DNA from 3 places in the Kitasatospora sp. NPDC096140 genome. Region 1 is predicted to be linked to each of the others. Evidence: riboswitches for the same ligand, from Rfam matches in the RefSeq annotation. Region 1 holds a riboswitch; each other region holds the start of a gene.
The links. Region 1 has a riboswitch for cobalamin ahead of metE (5-methyltetrahydropteroyltriglutamate--homocysteine S-methyltransferase). Riboswitches for the same ligand answer to the same signal wherever they lie in the genome.
Positions count from the first base shown of each region.

Region 2: another riboswitch for cobalamin. It lies ahead of nicT (Nickel transporter NicT); the one in region 1 lies ahead of metE (5-methyltetrahydropteroyltriglutamate--homocysteine S-methyltransferase).
Region 3: another riboswitch for cobalamin. It lies ahead of ABT048_RS21280 (ribonucleoside-diphosphate reductase subunit alpha); the one in region 1 lies ahead of metE (5-methyltetrahydropteroyltriglutamate--homocysteine S-methyltransferase).

Region 1 covers NZ_JBEOUW010000017.1:71,161-76,874, forward strand. Annotated here, with positions in the region: gene ABT048_RS19540 (AraC family transcriptional regulator) at 1-481, opposite strand, end outside; gene ABT048_RS19545 (class I SAM-dependent methyltransferase) at 537-1,136, shown strand; gene metE (5-methyltetrahydropteroyltriglutamate--homocysteine S-methyltransferase) at 1,241-3,556, opposite strand; cobalamin riboswitch at 3,716-3,953, opposite strand; gene ABT048_RS19555 (hypothetical protein) at 4,150-4,455, opposite strand; gene ABT048_RS19560 (ECF transporter S component) at 4,473-5,324, opposite strand; gene ABT048_RS19565 (ABC transporter ATP-binding protein) at 5,321-5,714, opposite strand, start outside.
Region 2 covers NZ_JBEOUW010000009.1:180,847-186,560, forward strand. Annotated here, with positions in the region: gene ABT048_RS11990 (helix-turn-helix domain-containing protein) at 1-92, opposite strand, end outside; gene ABT048_RS11995 (EamA family transporter) at 293-1,147, shown strand; gene nicT (Nickel transporter NicT) at 1,306-2,421, opposite strand; cobalamin riboswitch at 2,454-2,669, opposite strand; gene ABT048_RS12005 (ArsR/SmtB family transcription factor) at 2,752-3,135, shown strand; gene ABT048_RS12010 (hypothetical protein) at 3,190-4,884, shown strand; gene ABT048_RS12015 (AAA family ATPase) at 4,934-5,714, opposite strand, start outside.
Region 3 covers NZ_JBEOUW010000019.1:130,208-135,921, reverse strand. Annotated here, with positions in the region: gene ABT048_RS21285 (ribonucleotide-diphosphate reductase subunit beta) at 1-733, opposite strand, end outside; gene ABT048_RS21280 (ribonucleoside-diphosphate reductase subunit alpha) at 754-3,153, opposite strand; cobalamin riboswitch at 3,345-3,476, opposite strand; gene ABT048_RS21275 (glycosyltransferase family 39 protein) at 3,550-5,424, opposite strand; gene ABT048_RS21270 (glycoside hydrolase family 26 protein) at 5,421-5,714, opposite strand, start outside.

The sequences.
Region 1 (5,714 bases):
GGGCCCTGGGATCGACGGGCATCAGCACCTCGATCGAACGGGCGGGGACCGGGGCCAGGTTGTCGATCAGGACGGCCTGGGCCCGGAGCCGGCGCGGCGGGTCGAGAGCGGGCCGGGCCAGGTGGTCGATCAGGCCGGCGACCAGCTGGTCCACCGCCACCGGCTGCGGCACCGACCAGCCGGGCAGCCCGGGGCCCCGGGTGATGTTCAGGCTGCGCATGGCGGTGCCGGCCAGCGCGGCGGTCTGGTGCGCGGTGCCGGCCGGGATCCACAGCGCCCGGGTCGGCGGCAGGATCCACTCACCGTCCTCGGTCGACACGGTCAGCACGCCGTTGCGGGCCCAGACCACCTGGTGGGTGTCGTGCCAGTGGGTGCCGAACCGACTGCCCGGCGCGAGGTCGTAGGAGCGCACCACGATCGCGCCGGCCGCCTCGTCCACGGTGCCCGGCGGACCGGGACGGGGTTGTCCGTTTGACGACATGATCTGGAAGCGTACGCGCTGGTGGCCCACCCGCGCCCTTCCTAGCCTCTTGGACATGAACCTCAACCACGCACGAGTGTGCACCAGCCCCGAATGGGCCCGGACGTTGCAGACCACGGTGTTGCCCACGGTGACGGCCGGAGCCGAGTTGGGCACGGTGATGCTGGAGATCGGCCCCGGTCCGGGCGCCGCCACCGACTGGCTGCGGCACCGCGTCGAGCGGCTCGTCGCCGTCGAGTACGAACAGCCCGCCGCCGAGGCGCTGGCGGCCCGCTTCGCCGGCACCAACGTCGAGGTCCGGCACGGCGACGCCACCGCGTTGCCCTTCGCCGACGCGGCCTTCGACTCGGTGGCCTGCTTCACGATGCTGCACCACGTCCCCACCCGGGCCCTGCAGGACAGGCTGCTCGCCGAGGTCCTGCGCGTGCTGCGCCCGGGCGGGGTGCTGGTGGGCTCGGACAGCCTGGCCGGCGACGGGCTGCACCACTTCCACGAGGGCGACACGTACAACCCGGTGGAGCCGTCGTCCTTCCTGACGCGATTGCAGACGCTGGGCTTCGAGAACCTGACCATCGGGGTGGGGGGACGGTTGACCTTCGTCGCCCACAGGCCGCGAGCCGCAGCCGAGGACGGCAGCGTCACCGGCGCCCGCTGACCGGCCCCGGGCCCACGGGAGTGCGCGCCGGGCGGCCCCGACGGAAGGTCCGCCGGGGCCGCGAACCACCGGCCGCTCGGCCGACGACTCCCTTCGGGGGACGGTCAGTCGGCGAGTTCCTCGCGCAGGCGGCGGGCGGCGGCGACCAGGCTGTCCAGGGAGGCGCGGGTCTCCGGCCAGCCGCGGGTCTTCAGGCCGCAGTCGGGGTTGACCCAGAGGCGCTCGGCCGGGATCGCGGCGAGGCCGGCCCGGAGCAGCGAGACCGCTTCCTCGGTGCTCGGGACGCGCGGGGAGTGGATGTCCCAGACGCCGGGGCCGACCTCGCGCGGGTAGCCGGCCTCGGCCAGCTCCCCGGCGACCTCCATGTGCGAGCGGGTCGCCTCCAGGGAGATGACGTCCGCGTCGAGGTCGTCGATCGCCTTCATGATCGCGCCGAACTCGGCGTAGCACATGTGGGTGTGGACCTGGGTGTCCGCGCGGACGCCCGAGGTGGCCAGCCGGAAGGCCTCGGTGGCCCAGTCCAGGTAGGCCGGGCGGTCGGCGGCGCGCAGCGGCAGGGTCTCGCGCAGGGCCGGCTCGTCGACCTGGACGACGGCGGCGCCGGTGGCCTCCAGGTCGGTGACCTCGTCGCGCAGGGCGAGGGCGACCTGGCGGGCGGTGTCGGCGAGCGGCTGGTCGTCGCGGACGAAGGACCAGGCGAGCATGGTGACCGGGCCGGTGAGCATGCCCTTGACCGGGCGGTCGGTGAGGTCCTGGGCGTAGCGGAACCAGTCGACGGTCATCGGGTGCGGGCGGGAGATGTCCCCGGCGAGGACCGGCGGGCGGACGTAGCGGGTGCCGTAGGACTGGACCCAGCCGTGCCGGGTGGCGAGGTAGCCGGTGAGCTGTTCGGCGAAGTACTGGACCATGTCGTTGCGTTCGGGCTCGCCGTGGACGAGGACGTCGAGGCCGGCTTTCTCCTGGTAGGCGATGACGTCGCGGACCTCGGCCTCCATCCGTTCCCGGTAGGCGGCCGTGTCGATCCGGCCCGCCGTCAGGTCGGCGCGGGCGACGCGCAGTTCGGTGGTCTGCGGGAAGGAGCCGATGGTGGTGGTCGGCAGCAGCGGCAGCCTGAGCCGGGCGCGCTGGGCCTGGGCCCGTACGGGGTAGGGCTGGGCGCGGCGGGCGTCGTCCGTGGTGACGGCGGCGGAGCGGGCGCGGACGGCGGGGTCGCGGGTGATCGGTGAGGTGGCGCGGGAGGCCAGGTCGGCGCGGTTGGCGGCGAGTTCGGCGGTGATCGCGCCGGTGCCCTCGCGCAGGCCGCGGGCGAGCAGCGCGGCCTCGGCGGCCTTCTGCTTGGCGAACGCGAGCCAGCGGGCGATCTGCGGGTCGATGTCGCGTTCGAGCGTGGCGTCGATCGGCACGTGCAGCAGCGAGCAGGAGGGCGCGACGTCGACCCGGTCGGCGAGGCCGAACAGGGTCGCCAGGGTGGCGAGCGACTTCCCCAGGTCGTTGATCCAGATGTTGCGTCCGTCGATCACACCGGCGACCAGTCGCCTGCCGGGCAGCCCGCCGACGGCGGCGAGGTCGGCGAGGTTGGCCGCGGCCGGTCCGGTGAAGTCCAGCGCCAGGCCCTCGACCGGAGCCTTCGCCAGGACCGGCAGGGCGTCGCCGAGGCGGTCGAAGTAGCTTGCGACCAGCAGCTTGGGCCGGTCGGCGAGGGCGCCGAGGTCCCGGTAGGCGCGGGCGGCGGCGTTGAGCTCGGCCGGGGTGCGGTCCTGCACCAGGGCGGGCTCGTCCAGCTGGACCCACTCGGCGCCGGCCGCCTTCAGGGCCGCGAGCAGCTCGGCGTAGACCGGCAGCAGCCGGTCCAGCAGGGTCAGCGGCTGGAAGTCCGCGGCGACACCGGGCGCGGGCTTGGCGAGCAGCAGGTAGGTGATCGGCCCGACCAGCACCGGCCGGGCGGTGTGACCGAGCGCGAGGGCCTCGCCGAGCTCGCCCACCGACTTGGCCGGGTTCGCCGCGAAGGCCGTGTCGGGGCCCAACTCGGGCACCAGATAGTGGTAGTTGGTGTCGAACCACTTGGTCATCTCCAGTGGCGCGACGTCCTGCGTGCCGCGCGCCATGGCGAAGTAGCCGTCCAGCGGATCGGCCTCGACCGCGGCCCGGTGCCGGGCGGGGATCGCGCCGACCGCGACGGTGGTGTCCAGCACGTGGTCGTAGAGCGAGAAGTCACCGGTCGGGACTTCCTCGATGCCGGAGTCGGCGAGCTGCTGCCAGTTCCCCCGGCGCAGGTCGGCGGCCGTCGCCAGCAGCGCCTCGGCGGTGACCGCGCCCTTCCAGTACCCCTCGATCGCCTTCTTCAGCTCCCGGCCCCGCCCCTGGCGGGGGTAGCCGTACGCGGTGGCGAGGGTTGCCGCGGCTGCGGACTTCGTGGTCAAGGGACTCTCCTTCGCGAGTCTGTCTCCTCAGGGATCCGGAGACCGCAGGGGCGCGAAGGGATGACGGACCGGGCAGTGGCCGCACGGACGTACGGGCCTGATCTGCCTGGTATGGTCGCCGACCCGCCCACGAGGTCACCGGATGTCCGCGCGCGGATCCTCCGCGGGCGGGCAGTGGCAGGTCTTCGGACTCGCGGGCGCGCCCACCCTGTCGAGGGCGGACTCCTACTGGCCGTCGCTTCCCAGACCCGTCCCGGGCCCAGTGCGTATGACGGCGGTCGTTCCCACTCACCGCTGCGGGGCAGTCCCGGACTGGCCGATCAAACGGCGTCACCGGGTTCCCTCTTGCGACGCCCCGCCTGGCGGACAGGGCGAACCAACTGCACGGCCAGCTTAGGGGCAAGGAACCCGAACCCACGCGGAATTCACGCAACGTGTCCGCATGGTGAGACCCGGCGCCGCCCGCGATGGCGCACGGGGTGCACCCCGGCGGCACCGGCCGTGGCCGCGGCGCACGGCCGCCGCCCCGGGGCCTCACCCGGTTCCGTACACCCGGCAGACGGTCAGGGACGCGCCGGCGGTCAGGTGCGTGCCTAGGTGTCGGGCGTGCGCGGCAGGGCGGCGCGGATGTCCGCGATCAGTTGGGGCAGGGTGCGTCCTGGATCCAGCTGACCGTCCAGGTGCCCGATCCGGTCGGCGGGGATGCCCGCCAGTATCCGTTCGGCCTCGCCCAGCAGTCGGCTCTTCCGGTGGAGGTCGAGCTTCATCCGGGCGACCTGCGCCTGTGCCCCGCCCAGCTGGCGGCGTGCGGATGCCAGGCCGGCGTGTTGTTCCGGGGTCAGGACGACGACGTCGACCCCGTTCAGCGTCACCGTCCGGGGCTTCGCGGGTTTGGGCACGATGGTGGCCTTCCGGTTCAGGGGTTCTCCGACCCGACGGGCCGGCCGACGGCCTGCGTTCCCACCGCGGCGTCCGCACCGCGCGGAGCCTCGAAGCGCACGGTGGGCTCGAAGTTGGCGCGGCGGGCGGCGCGGCGGAAGACGGTGAGGACGGCCGGCCCGACGACGAGGACGGCGGTGAAGGTGGTGACGGCGCGGCCGGTGTCCCAGCCGAGCGAGGTGGCGAGGTCGAACAGGAGGTAGCGGTGCCACTGTTCGGTGAAGGGCAGGCCCGGCAGGTAGGCGATCGAGCTGTTCGGATCGGTGGAGAACGGCCAGAAGGACAGGTTGAGCAGGAAGCCGAAGAGGTAGCCGGAGAAGGCGCCGTACACGGCCAGCATCGGCACCTCCACCCGGCGCCGCCGGGCACCGGGCAGCAGGCCGGCGAGCATGCCGACGAAGGCGCAGCCGAACATCTGGTAGGGCATCCAGGGGCCGACGCCGCCGGTGAGCAGCGCGGAGGCGAACAGTGAGGTGCAGCCGAGGGTGAAGCCGAAGCCGGGGCCGAAGACCCGGCCGGCCAGGACGAGGATGAAGAACACCGTCTCCACCCCGGCGGTGCCGGCGCCGAGGGGACGGAGTCCGGCGTTGACGGCGGAGAGGACGCCGAGCATGGCGAGGGCCTTGGCGTCGATGCCGCCGGACGAGATCTCGGCGATGACGACGGCGAGCACCAGGACCAGCAGGGCGCCGAAGATCAGCGGTGGCGCGTAGGAGGAGCCGAACTTCCCCGGGGCGACGACGAACGGCCAGGTGAAGGCGACCAGGCCGATGAACGCCGCCAGGGCGATGACGACCCGGGCCCGGCCGGGGATCCGCAGGGCGGTCATCGGGCCGCCCCTGCCGGTTCGAGGGCCTCGGCGACCTGGTGGGCCGTCAGGTAGGCCAGCGGCGCCAGGATCTTGGCGGTCTGGGGGGCGAAGGTCGGTGAGGCGACGATGACCTCCGCGGTCGGGCCGTCCGCGACGACCTCCCCCTCGGCCATCACCACGACCCGGTCGGCGGCGGAGGCGACGAACTCGACGTCGTGGGTGGAGACCACGACGGTGCGCCCCTCGGCGGCGAGCGCGTCCACGATGCCGGTGAGCGCCGCCTTCGCCCGGTAGTCGAGGCCGCGGGTGGGCTCGTCCAGCAGCACGACCCTCGGTGCGGCGGCGAGTTGGATCGCCAGGACGAGGGCCAGCTTCTGGCCCTCGGAGAGGTCCCGGGGGTGGGTGTCG
Region 2 (5,714 bases), on a different contig from region 1:
GCGGCGAGGGCGTCCAGGGTGTGACCGCGCTCGGTGCGCAGCCGCTTGAGGTTCCGGGCGAGAGCCCGGGAGACGAGGTCGGGGTCCGGCACGCGGTCAGTCCTCCGGTGTGTCCACTGGTCGAAACAGTACGAAATAGTGTTCGGCAAGTTCAGTTTGTTGCACTACGCTGCCAAACCTCGGCAACGAGTCCATCCGACTGTACTTCGGAGTGCATTGTGCTGTCCTTGAGTCCCTCCGTGCCCGGCGGGCCCACCGCCCCGGGCAGCCCCCTGCGGTCCGGGGCCCGCCCGTGACCGCCCTGCTCGCGCTCTCCGCCAGCCTGCTCTGGGGCGTCGCCGACTTCGGCGGCGGCGCACTCGCCCGGCGGCTGCCCGCGCTCGCCGTGGTGGTCGCCTCCCAGGCGGCGGCCGCCGCCGTACTGCTGGCCGCCGTCCTCGCCACCGGCGGCTGGGCCGACGCCTCCCCCGCCCTCTGGTACGCGGTCGCGGCCGGGGTGATCGGCCCGTTCGCGGTCCTCGCCTTCTACCGCGCGCTCGCCCTCGGCCCGATGGGCGTGGTCTCGCCGCTGACCACCGTCGCCGTCCTGGTGCCCGTCGGCGTCGGCCTCGCCCTCGGCGACCGCCCGGGCCCCGGCCGGATCGCCGGGATCGCCGTCGCGGTGGCCGGTGTGGTGCTCGCCTCCGGGCCCGAGCGCGGCGGCCGGGCCGCCGCCCGCAGCACCCTGCTGCTCACCCTGGGCGCCGCCCTCGGCTTCGGCACGGTGATGGCCCTGATCGCGCACGCCTCGGCCGGCGGCGGCCTGCTGCTGGTGCTGTGCGTCCAGCGGCTGTGCAACGTCGCCGTCGGCGGCACCGTCCTGGTGGCCGGCCTGCGCCGCTCCGGGGCTGCGGCCGGCCTGCTGCCGGGACTGCGGGCCCGGCTGCCGCTGCTCACCGCGGTCGGTCTCGCCGACGTCGTCGCCAACGCCGTCTTCGCGATGGCCTCGCACCGCGGCTCGGCCACGGTGGCCGCCGTCCTCTCCTCGCTCTACCCCGTGGTCACCGCGCTGATGGCACGCGGGGTGTTCAAGGAGCGGCTGCGCCCGGTCCAGGTGGTCGGCGCCGGGCTCGCCGTCGCGGGAACGCTGCTGCTCGCGGCCGCATGAGAGGCGCTCATGACGCTGCCCCATGAGCCGCGCTCATGGGGCGCAGTGGGATGAGCCGGGCTCATGCCCCGACGCCATGAGCCGACCTCATGGGACCCCATGAGTCACGCTCATGCCCGACGTCATGAGCCGCGCTCATGCCCCCGGGCTCAGGCCCGTCACGAGCCCTCGGGCGCCCAGCGCTTCTCCACCCGGGCGAGCTTCCAGTACCCGATCGCCAGCGCCCAGACCACCACGAACAGCCCGGCGATCGCGTAGCCGACGTTGTCCAGCGAGATGTCCGCGATCCAGCCGCTCACCGGGTCGGTGAGGTCGAACTTCTCGTGCAGCACCCCGACCAGCTCGATGGTGCCGATGATGAAGGCCACCGCGATCGACAGCCCGGTGATGGTCAGGTTGTAGTACACCTTGCGCACCGGGTTGGCGAAGGCCCACTGGTACGCGAAGTTCATGAACGTCCCGTCCAGGGTGTCGAACAGGCTCATCCCGGCCGCGAACAGCAGCGGCAGGCAGACGATCGCGTACCAGGGCAGTCCGGCGGCCGCACCCGAGCCGGCCATCACCATCAGGGTGACCTCGGTCGCGGTGTCGAAGCCCAGGCCCAGCACCATGCCGACCGGGAACATCTGCCCCGGCCGGGTGATCGACCGGGTGGCCCGGTTCAGCACCCGGGCCATGAAGCCGCGCGAGTCGAGGTGCGCCTCCAGCTCCGCCTCGTCGTACTGCCCGGCGCGCATCGCCCGGAACACCTTGAGGATCCCGAGCAGCGCCGCCAGGTTGAGCGCCCCGATCAGGTACAGGAACGCGCCGGAGGCCGTCGTCCCGACCACCCCGAGCCACTTGTGGGTGGTCGACTCGTCGTCCATCAGCGTGTTCGCCAGCTGCGCGCCGCCCGCCACCAGGGCGGCCATGATGACCACCATCGAGGAGTGCCCGAGGGCGAACCAGAAGCCCACCGAAACCGGCCGCTTGCCGTCCGCCATCAGCTTGCGGGTGGTGTTGTCGATCACCGCGATGTGGTCGGCGTCGAAGGCGTGCCGCATCCCGAGGGTGTACGCGGTGATACCCAGGCCCACCCCGAAGACCTGGGTACCGACCGCGTACCGCTCGGGTGCCACCAGAAAGATGAGCGTCCCGAAGGCCACCACGTGCATGGCCAGGATCACGCCCATCAGCCCGGCCGTGCGGACGGTGTCCTCGCGCCGCCACCGGAAGGTGGGCAGCACGGAGGGAGCCGCTGCGGCCTCCGCGGCGGCGGTTTCGGGCAGGGTCATCTGCGGATCACGCTCCAGCACCTCGTGGAATCACTTCGTGAGATGCCGCGGCCGGTCTCCTGGCTTACGGGACACGCCCGTACCCGCCTTCCCGGGTGCGCGAGGCGCCCAGTGACGTCGTGGGTACGGACGGCGCTCCCCCGCGGACGGGGGATCGGCCCGATCACAGTGGCGAGGGCCGCTCCGGACTCCGGACCCCTGAGGGTCCGTCACCGGTCTTCCCGAGCACCACGGCGGGCTACACGGTAGGGGCCCGGCCCCGACCCATGCAAGGCTGCGCACCTGCGCAGGTGTCCAGGATCACAGCCGCCCGCCTGCAAGAATGTCCGCATGCATCTCGTACCGGCCGACCGCGCGGGCCACCGCACCATCGACGGACACCGGGTCTGCGAGGCCATCGCCGCGATCGGTGACGCCGCGCACGTCCGGTCCTGGGCCGAGCGGTTCTCGCTGCTCGCCGACCCCGGACGGCTCGCCCTGCTGCTCGCCCTCCACCGGGCGGGCCCGCTCGCCGTCACCGACCTCGCGGTCGCCACCGGCATGCGCGACCCCGCCGTCTCCCAGGCCCTGCGGCTGCTCCGCACGGCCGGCGTGGTCACCGGCGACAAGGACGGACGAGTCGTGCGCTACCGGCTCGTCGACCAGGACATGCGCCCCCTCCTCGACGAGTGCGTCGCCGCCGAGCACCACGAGCCCACCGCCGCGGCCGGCTGACCGACACTCGGGAAACGCGGCCGCACCGGCACCCCGGATGAGTACGATCATGGTGTGCCGTCCCACCCCCACGCCTGGCCCGCCGACCGCTGGAACACCCGACCGGTCAAGGCCCGCGTGCTGGCGGTCGCCCGCACCCTCACCTCCGCCACCCGGGTCCTGGACGTCCTCACCCTGCTGCACCCGGACGGCGTCGAGCGGTACTTCACCGTCAACCCCGGCTCCGCCTTCGCCGATCGCGCCCTGGACGAGTACCTGCACGGCCTGCCCGGCTTCACCCTGCTGGACTGGGAGGACGCCGTCCGGCACCGCTTCGACCTGGCCGTCTCCTGCGCCGTGCACTCCTCCATGCACCGCCTGGACGCCCGGCTCGTCGTGCTCCCGCACGGCGCCGGCTACAACCGCCTGGTCACCGAGTCCACCGGCGACACGGTCAGCGCCGCCGGCCTCTCCCGCAAGGAACTCACCCACCGCGGGCGGGTGTTCGTGGACGTCCTCGGCCTCTCCCACCCGGAGCAGCTGGACCGCCTGCGGGTCTCCTGCCCCGAGGCACTGGACGTCGCCCGGGTGGTCGGCGACCCGTGCTTCGACCGGATGCTGCGCAGCCTGCGCTCCCGCGACGCCTACCGCGCCGCGCTCGGCGCCGTCGACGGCCGGCGGCTCGTCGTCGTCAACTCCACGTGGAGCGAGCACTCGTTATTCGGCCGCCGCCCCGACCTGCCTCAACGCCTGGTCCGCCGGCTGCCCGCCGACGAGTACGCCGTCGCCGTCGTCCTGCACCCCAACATCTGGAGCCGCCACGACCCCGAGGCCCTGCTCGACGCCGCCCGCCGGATGGGCCTGCGCCTGATCCCGCCGCACCAGGGCTGGCAGGCCGCCCTGGTCGCCGCCGACTGCCTGATCGGCGACCACGGCTCGGTCTCCGTCTACGGCGCCGCCCTGGAGCGGCCCACCGTGCTGGTCGCCACCGGCGCCGCCGAACTCGACCCGCGCTCCCCCGGCTACGCCTTCGGGCAGGCCGCGCCCCTGCTCGACCCCGACGGCGACCTCGCCGCCCAGCTCGAACTGGCCCTGGCCAAGCGGGACCCGGCCGCCCTGCGCCCGCTCACCGACCGCTCGCTGAGCCGCCGCGGCCGCTCCGCCGAGGTGCTGCGCCCGCTGCTCTACTCCTTCCTGGAACAGCTGGACGAACCGGGGGACGAACCGCTCCTGCCGCCCTACCCCGGGCCCGTCCCGCGCCCCGGCACCACCGACGCGCCCACCGCGTACGACGTCGAGGGCGAGAGCGAGGGCACCGAGGTCGGACTGCGGCGCTACCCCTTCGACCCGGCCGACCACACCCCACGCGGCTTCCACGCTCTCACCGACGAGCACCCCGGCGACGCCCTGCGCTACACCGCCGAGGTGCTGGCCCGCACCGAGGTCCGCGCCGAGCGCCCCGCCACCCGCTGGCTCGCCGACACCGTCGCCGAACTCCCCGGCCTCGCCGTCGCGGTGGCCGCCCTCGGACCGGCCCGCCACCTGCTCCGGCTGCGCACCGGGCTGCTCCTCGAAGCCCGCGCCGAACCGGACTGGGGCAGCCCCGAGCCCCGCCTCGACCCGCTGCTGCTCGGCTCCGCCGTGGCCTGCTGGCTCGCCGACGGCGGCGACCCGGCCGGCCTCCCCGAGCACGGGCTCACCGTCCGCACCGGCGAACACCGCACCCGGGTCTGGTTCACCACCGAGCCGCCCCGCCCCTCCCCGTCCTAGCCGCCCCGACCGCTCCGGCCACGGGCACCGAGTCCCGACCGCCCCTGCCCTAGCCCTCCCGGCCGTCCCGTGCCCGCAGCTCCCGCAGCCGCTCACGGCTGCGCTCCGCCAGCTCCTCGTCGCCCAGCTCCGCCGCGAGGCCGACGAGCAGGGTGTGCGCCTGCGCCTCCTTGGCGTACTGCTTGCGCTGCTCGGCCTGTCGGGCGCAGTCACCGGCGTGGACGGCGGCGAGACGCAGCTGCCCGAGCGCGCGGTGGGCCCGGGCCCGGACCAGCGGCAGCTTCATCAGCATGTCGCGGTCGTCGGTGTCCGCGGCCCGTGCGACGGCACCGTCCAGCACGGTCAGCGCCTCCTCCGCCCGGCCGTCGGCGATCAGCGCCTGCGCCAGGTTGTAGCTCTGGACGATCTCACCGTGGTCGTCGCCCCGGTTCTCCGCCAGGGCCAGCGTGAACCGCTCCACCGCGTCGCCGGGCCGGCCGTCGGCCAGGCAGAGCAGGCCGTCCGTCTCGTGCAGCACCCCCACCACGCGGCGGTCCGCCACCAGCGGCAGCTGCTCCGCGGCGAGCGCCAACTGCTCGGCCGCGAGCGGGTACTCCTTGCGCTCGAAGTGGGCGCGGGCGAGCTGGTTGCGCATCCGGACGACGGCGGCCGGCTGGTTGTCCCACTGGGCCGACTCGACGCCGAGCCGGTGGGTCGCGATCCAGTCCTCGTACAGCTTGCGGCCGTGGTACAGCGGCCAGAGCGACTCGCAGAGCCGCCACACCTCGCCGTGCCACTGCTGCTCGGCCGCCTCCTCCACCACCGCACGCAGGTTGGCCCGCTCGGCGTGC
Region 3 (5,714 bases), on a different contig from region 1:
CGGCCTCCTCCAGCATCTCCGTGACCTGCTTGGCCATCTCGTCGTCGAAGAGGTCGGGCTCCTCCTCGCGGACGGTGTCCACCACCGAGAACGCGAAGTCCATGTGCATGGACTCGTCGCGGAACACCCAGTTGGTACCCGTCGCCAGGCCGTGCAGCAGGCCGCGCGACCGGAACCAGTACACGTACGCGAACGCGCCGTAGAAGAACAGGCCCTCGACGCACGCCGCGAAGCAGATCAGGTTGAGCAGGAACGCCCGCCTGTCCTCCTTCGTCTGCAGCGAGTCGATGTGGTCGACCGCGTTCATGTACTTGAAGCAGAACTGCGCCTTCTGGTGGATGGAGGGGATGTTCTCCACCGCGGCGAAGGCCGCGTTGCGGTCCTCCGGGTCCGGAAGGTAGGTGTCCAGCAGCGTCAGGTAGAACTGGACGTGCACGGCCTCCTCGAACAGCTGGCGCGACAGGTACAGGCGCGCCTCCGGGGAGTTGATGTGCTTGTAGAGGCTCAGCACCACGTTGTTCGCGACGATCGAGTCACCGGTCGCGAAGAAGGCGACCAGCCGGCCGATCATGTGCCGCTCGCCGTCGCTCAGCTTGGCGAGGTCGGCGACGTCGGAGTGCAGGTCCACCTCCTCCACGGTCCAGGTGTTCTTGATCGCGTCCCGGTACCGGTCGTAGAACGACGGGTAGCGCATCGGGCGCAGGGTCAGCTCGAAGCCGGGGTCGAGCAGCATCTTGCGGTCGTCGGGGGTGCTCACTGGCAGGCCTCGCAGGACTCGGGGTTCTCCAGGGAGCAGGCGATGGCGTCCTGCTCGGCCTGGGTCATGGTGGGGGCGGGGACCGGCACGGCGCTGCGGGCGGCACCGGAGGCGGCCTGGGCGATGCGGGTCGCGGGGCGCGAGCGCAGGTAGTAGGTGGTCTTCAGACCGACCTTCCACGCGTAGGCGTACATCGAGCTGAGCTTGCCGATGGTCGGCGCCGCCATGAACAGGTTCAGCGACTGGCTCTGGTCCAGGTACGGCATGCGGGCCGCGGCCAGGTCGATCAGCGCGCGCTGCGGCAGCTCCCAGGCCGTCCGGTAGAGCGAACGGACCTCGGCCGGCAGCCAGTTCAGCTCCTGGACGGAGCCGTTGGCGTCGCGCAGCGAGTCGCGGGTCTGCTGGTCCCAGACGCCGAGCTCCTTGAGCTCGCGCACCAGGTACGGGTTGACCTGGAGGAACTCGCCGCTGAGCGTCTCGCGCTTGAACAGGTTGGACACCTGCGGCTCGATGCACTCGTACACGCCGGCGATGGACGCGATGGTCGCGGTCGGCGCGATGGCCAGCAGCAGCGAGTTGCGCAGGCCGGTCTCGGCGATCCGGGCGCGCAGCGCGGTCCAGCGGTCGGCCCACTGCGGGGCGGCCGTCGGGAAGTGGTCGATGTGCAGCTCGCCGCGGGCGGCGCGGGTCTCGCCGTACGCCTCGTGGCGGCCCAGCTGCTCGGCCAGGTCGGCGGAGCGCTCGTACGCGGTGAGCATGATGCGCTCGGCGATGAGCGTGGACAGCCGCGCGGCCTGCGCGGAGTCGAAGTCGATCCGCAGCTTGAAGAAGACGTCCTGGAGGCCCATCACGCCGAGGCCGACCGGGCGCCAGCGGGAGTTGGACGTCCCGGCCTCGGTGGTCGGGTAGAAGTTGATGTCCACCACGCGGTCGAGGAAGGTGACGGCGGTGCGGACGGTGGCGTCGAGGCGCTCCCAGTCCATCGCGCCGAGCAGGTCGTCCGCGGAGGCGCCGACGGCCACGTGCGCACCGAGGTTGACCGAACCCAGGTTGCAGACGGCGGTCTCGGAGTCGTCCGTGACCTCCAGGATCTCGGTGCACAGGTTGGAGGAGTGCACCGTGCGGCCCGGCAGCGCGGTCTGGTTGGCGGCGCGGTTGGAGGCGTCCTTGAAGGTCATCCAGCCGTTGCCGGTCTGCGCCAGGGTGCGCATCATGCGGGCGTAGAGGGTCTGCGCCGGGATGGTGCGGACGGCCTTGCCGGCCTGCTCGGCCTTGCGGTAGGCCTCGTCGAACTCCTCGCCCCACAGGTCGACCAGCTCGGGAACGTCGGCCGGGGAGAACAGCGACCAGTCCGCGTTGGCGTTGACCCGGCGCATGAACTCGTCCGGGATCCAGTGCGCCAGGTTGAGGTTGTGGGTGCGGCGGGCTTCCTCGCCGGTGTTGTCGCGGAGCTCCAGGAACTCCTCGATGTCGGCGTGCCAGGTCTCCAGGTAGACGCACGCGGCGCCCTTGCGGCGGCCGCCCTGGTTGACGGCGGCGACCGAGGAGTCGAGGGTGCGCAGGAACGGCACGATGCCGTTGGACTTGCCGTTGGTGCCGCGGATCAGGCTGCCGCGCGAGCGGATGCGCGAGTAGGACAGGCCGATGCCGCCGGCGTGCTTGGACAGGCGGGCGATCTGCGCGTAGCGGTTGTAGATCGAGTCCAGGTTGTCCAGCGGGGAGTCGAGCAGGTAGCAGCTCGACATCTGCGGGTGGCGGGTGCCGGAGTTGAAGAGCGTCGGCGAGGAGGTGAGGTACTCCAGGCGGCTCATCAGGCCGTACAGCTCGGCCACCTCGCGCACCGACTGCTCGTTGTCGCCGACCGCCAGGCCACAGGCGACGCGGAGCAGGAAGTGCTGCGGGGTCTCGACCACCTTGCGGGTGATCGGGTGGCGCAGCAGGTAACGGGACTGCACGGTGCGCAGGCCGAAGTACTCGAAGCGGTCGTCGCCCGCGGCGTCGATCAGGGCGTTCAGCGCGGCGGCGTGCTTGGCGACGAAGTCCGCGGTGGTGTCGCCGATCAGGCCCTCGGCGTGGCCGACGGCGATCGAGGCGGAGAAGGACGTGGAGCCCTGGCTGTTCGCCTCGTCGACGATCTCCAGCGCGAGCAGGCGGGCGGCGAGCTTCGAGTACTGCGGGTCCTCGGCGATCATCGACGCGGCGGCGTCCACGGCCAGCCCGCGCAGCTCGGCGAAGTCCGAGCCGGCGTGGCGGCCGCGCAGCGCAGCGGCGGCGACATGGCCGGGGTCGACCTCGGGGAGGTCGACACTGCGGTCGGTGAGCAGCCGCAGCAGGGCGCCGCCGGGGTCGGAGACCTTCGGGTCGATGAAGGCGGTACCGGAGCCCTGGGCGGGCAGGGTGGCTGAGGCAGCGGTGGTCAAGGCGCTCTCTCCTGGCGGCGATCGGCGGCGGTGATCGGAGCCTCGGGCCGGTCGGGGCAGGGGAGCACGGCACGAACGCAAACGGCGTCGCGCGACGGTGTCTCCCCGGCCCGCCCGCGAGGCCCGGAGGGGTGGTGCTTGGTGCTGGCGCGGCCTCTGCGGGAGGGCCGTGGCGCACGCCGCCGGCAGGTACTCGGACTCGCGGGGACAGCTGCTCCAGCCGCCCGCACACCGCTGCGGGGCAGTCCCGGATTCGCACCGGGTTCCCCTGCATCGACAGCAGAAGCGAGCATACATGTAGTGCCGCTGCTCTGCGGCGGCACCATATGTTGTGCCTGTCGTGTCGCCCGCGTGGGCGGGCCCGTCGGCCGGTCAGTGCTTGAGATAGACCTTGTACGTGCTCGAATCGCCGGTCGGCGAAGTGAATTGCGCCACCAGTCGGTACTGCCCGCCGGCCGCCAGCGCGGCGCTCAGGGCGCGGTCGGTGGCGCGCGGCGCGGTGCTGTCGAGGACGACCATCGTGAACCAGCCGTCGCGGATCGCGGCGACGCTCCCGTCGTCCCCGTGGTGCTGCACGCCGGCCGCGTCGCGGTACTCCGTGCCGGTGCGCGCGGAGACCCACTGCTCGGGCTTGCTGACCGCGCCGAGGTAGTACTCGGCGAGTCCGTCGACCTCGGTGAGGTAGCGCCCCTGGGGCACCGCGTGGGACCGCAGGACGGCCAGCAGGCGGCCGGAGTCGGGTCCGTTCTGGTACCGCAGGGCGGACTGCTCCAGGCCGAGGGCGAGCAGCGCGACCCAGACCAGGATGCCGAGCTGGGGGTGGCGGAAGTGGGCGCCCACCAGCCGGGTCAGGCCGACCCCGGCGAGCGGGGCGGCCAGCAGCATGCCGTAGGCGAGGTGGCGGAACAGTGCCCCGGAGGTGCCGGTCCACACGTGCGCGGCCGGGACGAGCAGGGCGGTGGCGGTCAGCACGGTGCCGAGCAGGGCGCGGTGGCCGCGCGAGGTGGGAACGGCCTCCTTCTCGGGCGCGTCGTGCTCGTTCATCTGCTCGCGGCGCGCGTACGCGATCGTGCCGGCCACCGCGAGGACGGTGAACAGGCCGCTCCACTGGACGGTGGAGAGCAGGACGGCGCGGGCCGAGCCGGGGGCGTTGCCGTGCGAGGGCGACCACCCGGCGAGCTCGCCCAGCGTGCCGTACGGCAGCAGCAGGACGACGGTGCCGGCGGCCAGCAGCAGGGCGCGCAGGGCGGCCGGGCCGAGGCGGCGGTGCGGACGGGCGGTGGCCAGCGCGAGGCCGACCAGGGCGGGCACGGCGAAGGCCGCGGAGTACGCGACGGCGCAGGCGAGCGCGGCGGCCGGGGCGGCGGTCAGGACCAGCGCCGGATGTCGCCGTGAGGTGAACACCGTGGCCCAGGCCGCGAGGGCGACCAGCAGCACGGCGAGGGACTCGGGGGCGGCGTAGAAGCCGACCACGACGGTGGACTGCAGGACGGCGTAGACGGCTATCGCGCAGATCGCGACCCGCTCGTTGAACAGCCGCCGGGTCAGCGAGTACAGCAGCACGGTGGTGGCCAGCGCGAAGCCGAGGCTGAGCAGCCGGGTGCCCCAGATGCCGTTGGCGTCGGCGGCCGCGCCCGCCAGCGGCGGGTAGAGCCAGGGCGAGCCGTTGATCCGGTCGACCAGGTCGGTGGTGACCGGGGTGCCGTGCATCAGATGGGCGAGCTGCTGGCGGCCGGCGACCATCGCGGCGGCCTCGTCGGGGTGCGCGGCGGCGAGCAGGCGCAGCGAGAGCGCGGCCTGGACGGCCAGGACGGCGCCGAGCAGGCCGCGGGCGATCCAGCGGCGGCGCGGGCTGGTGCCCGGGTCCCAGCCGATCGTGGGGACCTGCGGGATGGTGTACGGGGCCAGCTCGATGCCGTCGGGGTTGGCCTCGGCGGTCGCGGTCGCGGTCGCGGTCGCCGTGGCCGTGGCCGCCCTGGCCGGTGCTGCGGTCGGCGTGGCGGTGTCCGTGCGGGGCCCGGGGACGGTCGGCTCCGACCCCGCGGCCCGGCGACGGGCGGCGCGGCCGGTCGCGGAGCCGGCGGGCACGGTGCGCTCGGGCGCGGTGCCGCTCTGCCGGCTGCCGTCGGGCGCGCTGCCGTCGGGCGCGGGCCCGTCGGGCACGGCGCCGCCGGGCGGTGCGTCGCCCTTCGGCGCGCGGCGGCGCGGGATGGGGGCGAACGGGTTGAAGTCGGAGTCAGTGCTCATCGGGGGTTCCGGATGTCGAAGCCGTAGCGGGGGTCGGACACGCGCTGCTTGAAGGCGGCGAGGGTGTCCGGGACCGCCTCGACCCGCCAGTCCGCCCGCTTGACGATGTTGAACCAGACGAAGCCGACGATGTCGTCGTGCGCTTCCAGCCCGGAGAACAGCTGGTCGATGTCGGCGCGTTGGCGCTTGCCCTGCTCGGAGGCGGTCTCGCTGATGAAGAAGGGCTTCTTGGAGAAGGTGCGGATCTCGGCCATGGTCGGCCCGTACAGGGTCTCGAAGGTCTTCGGCCC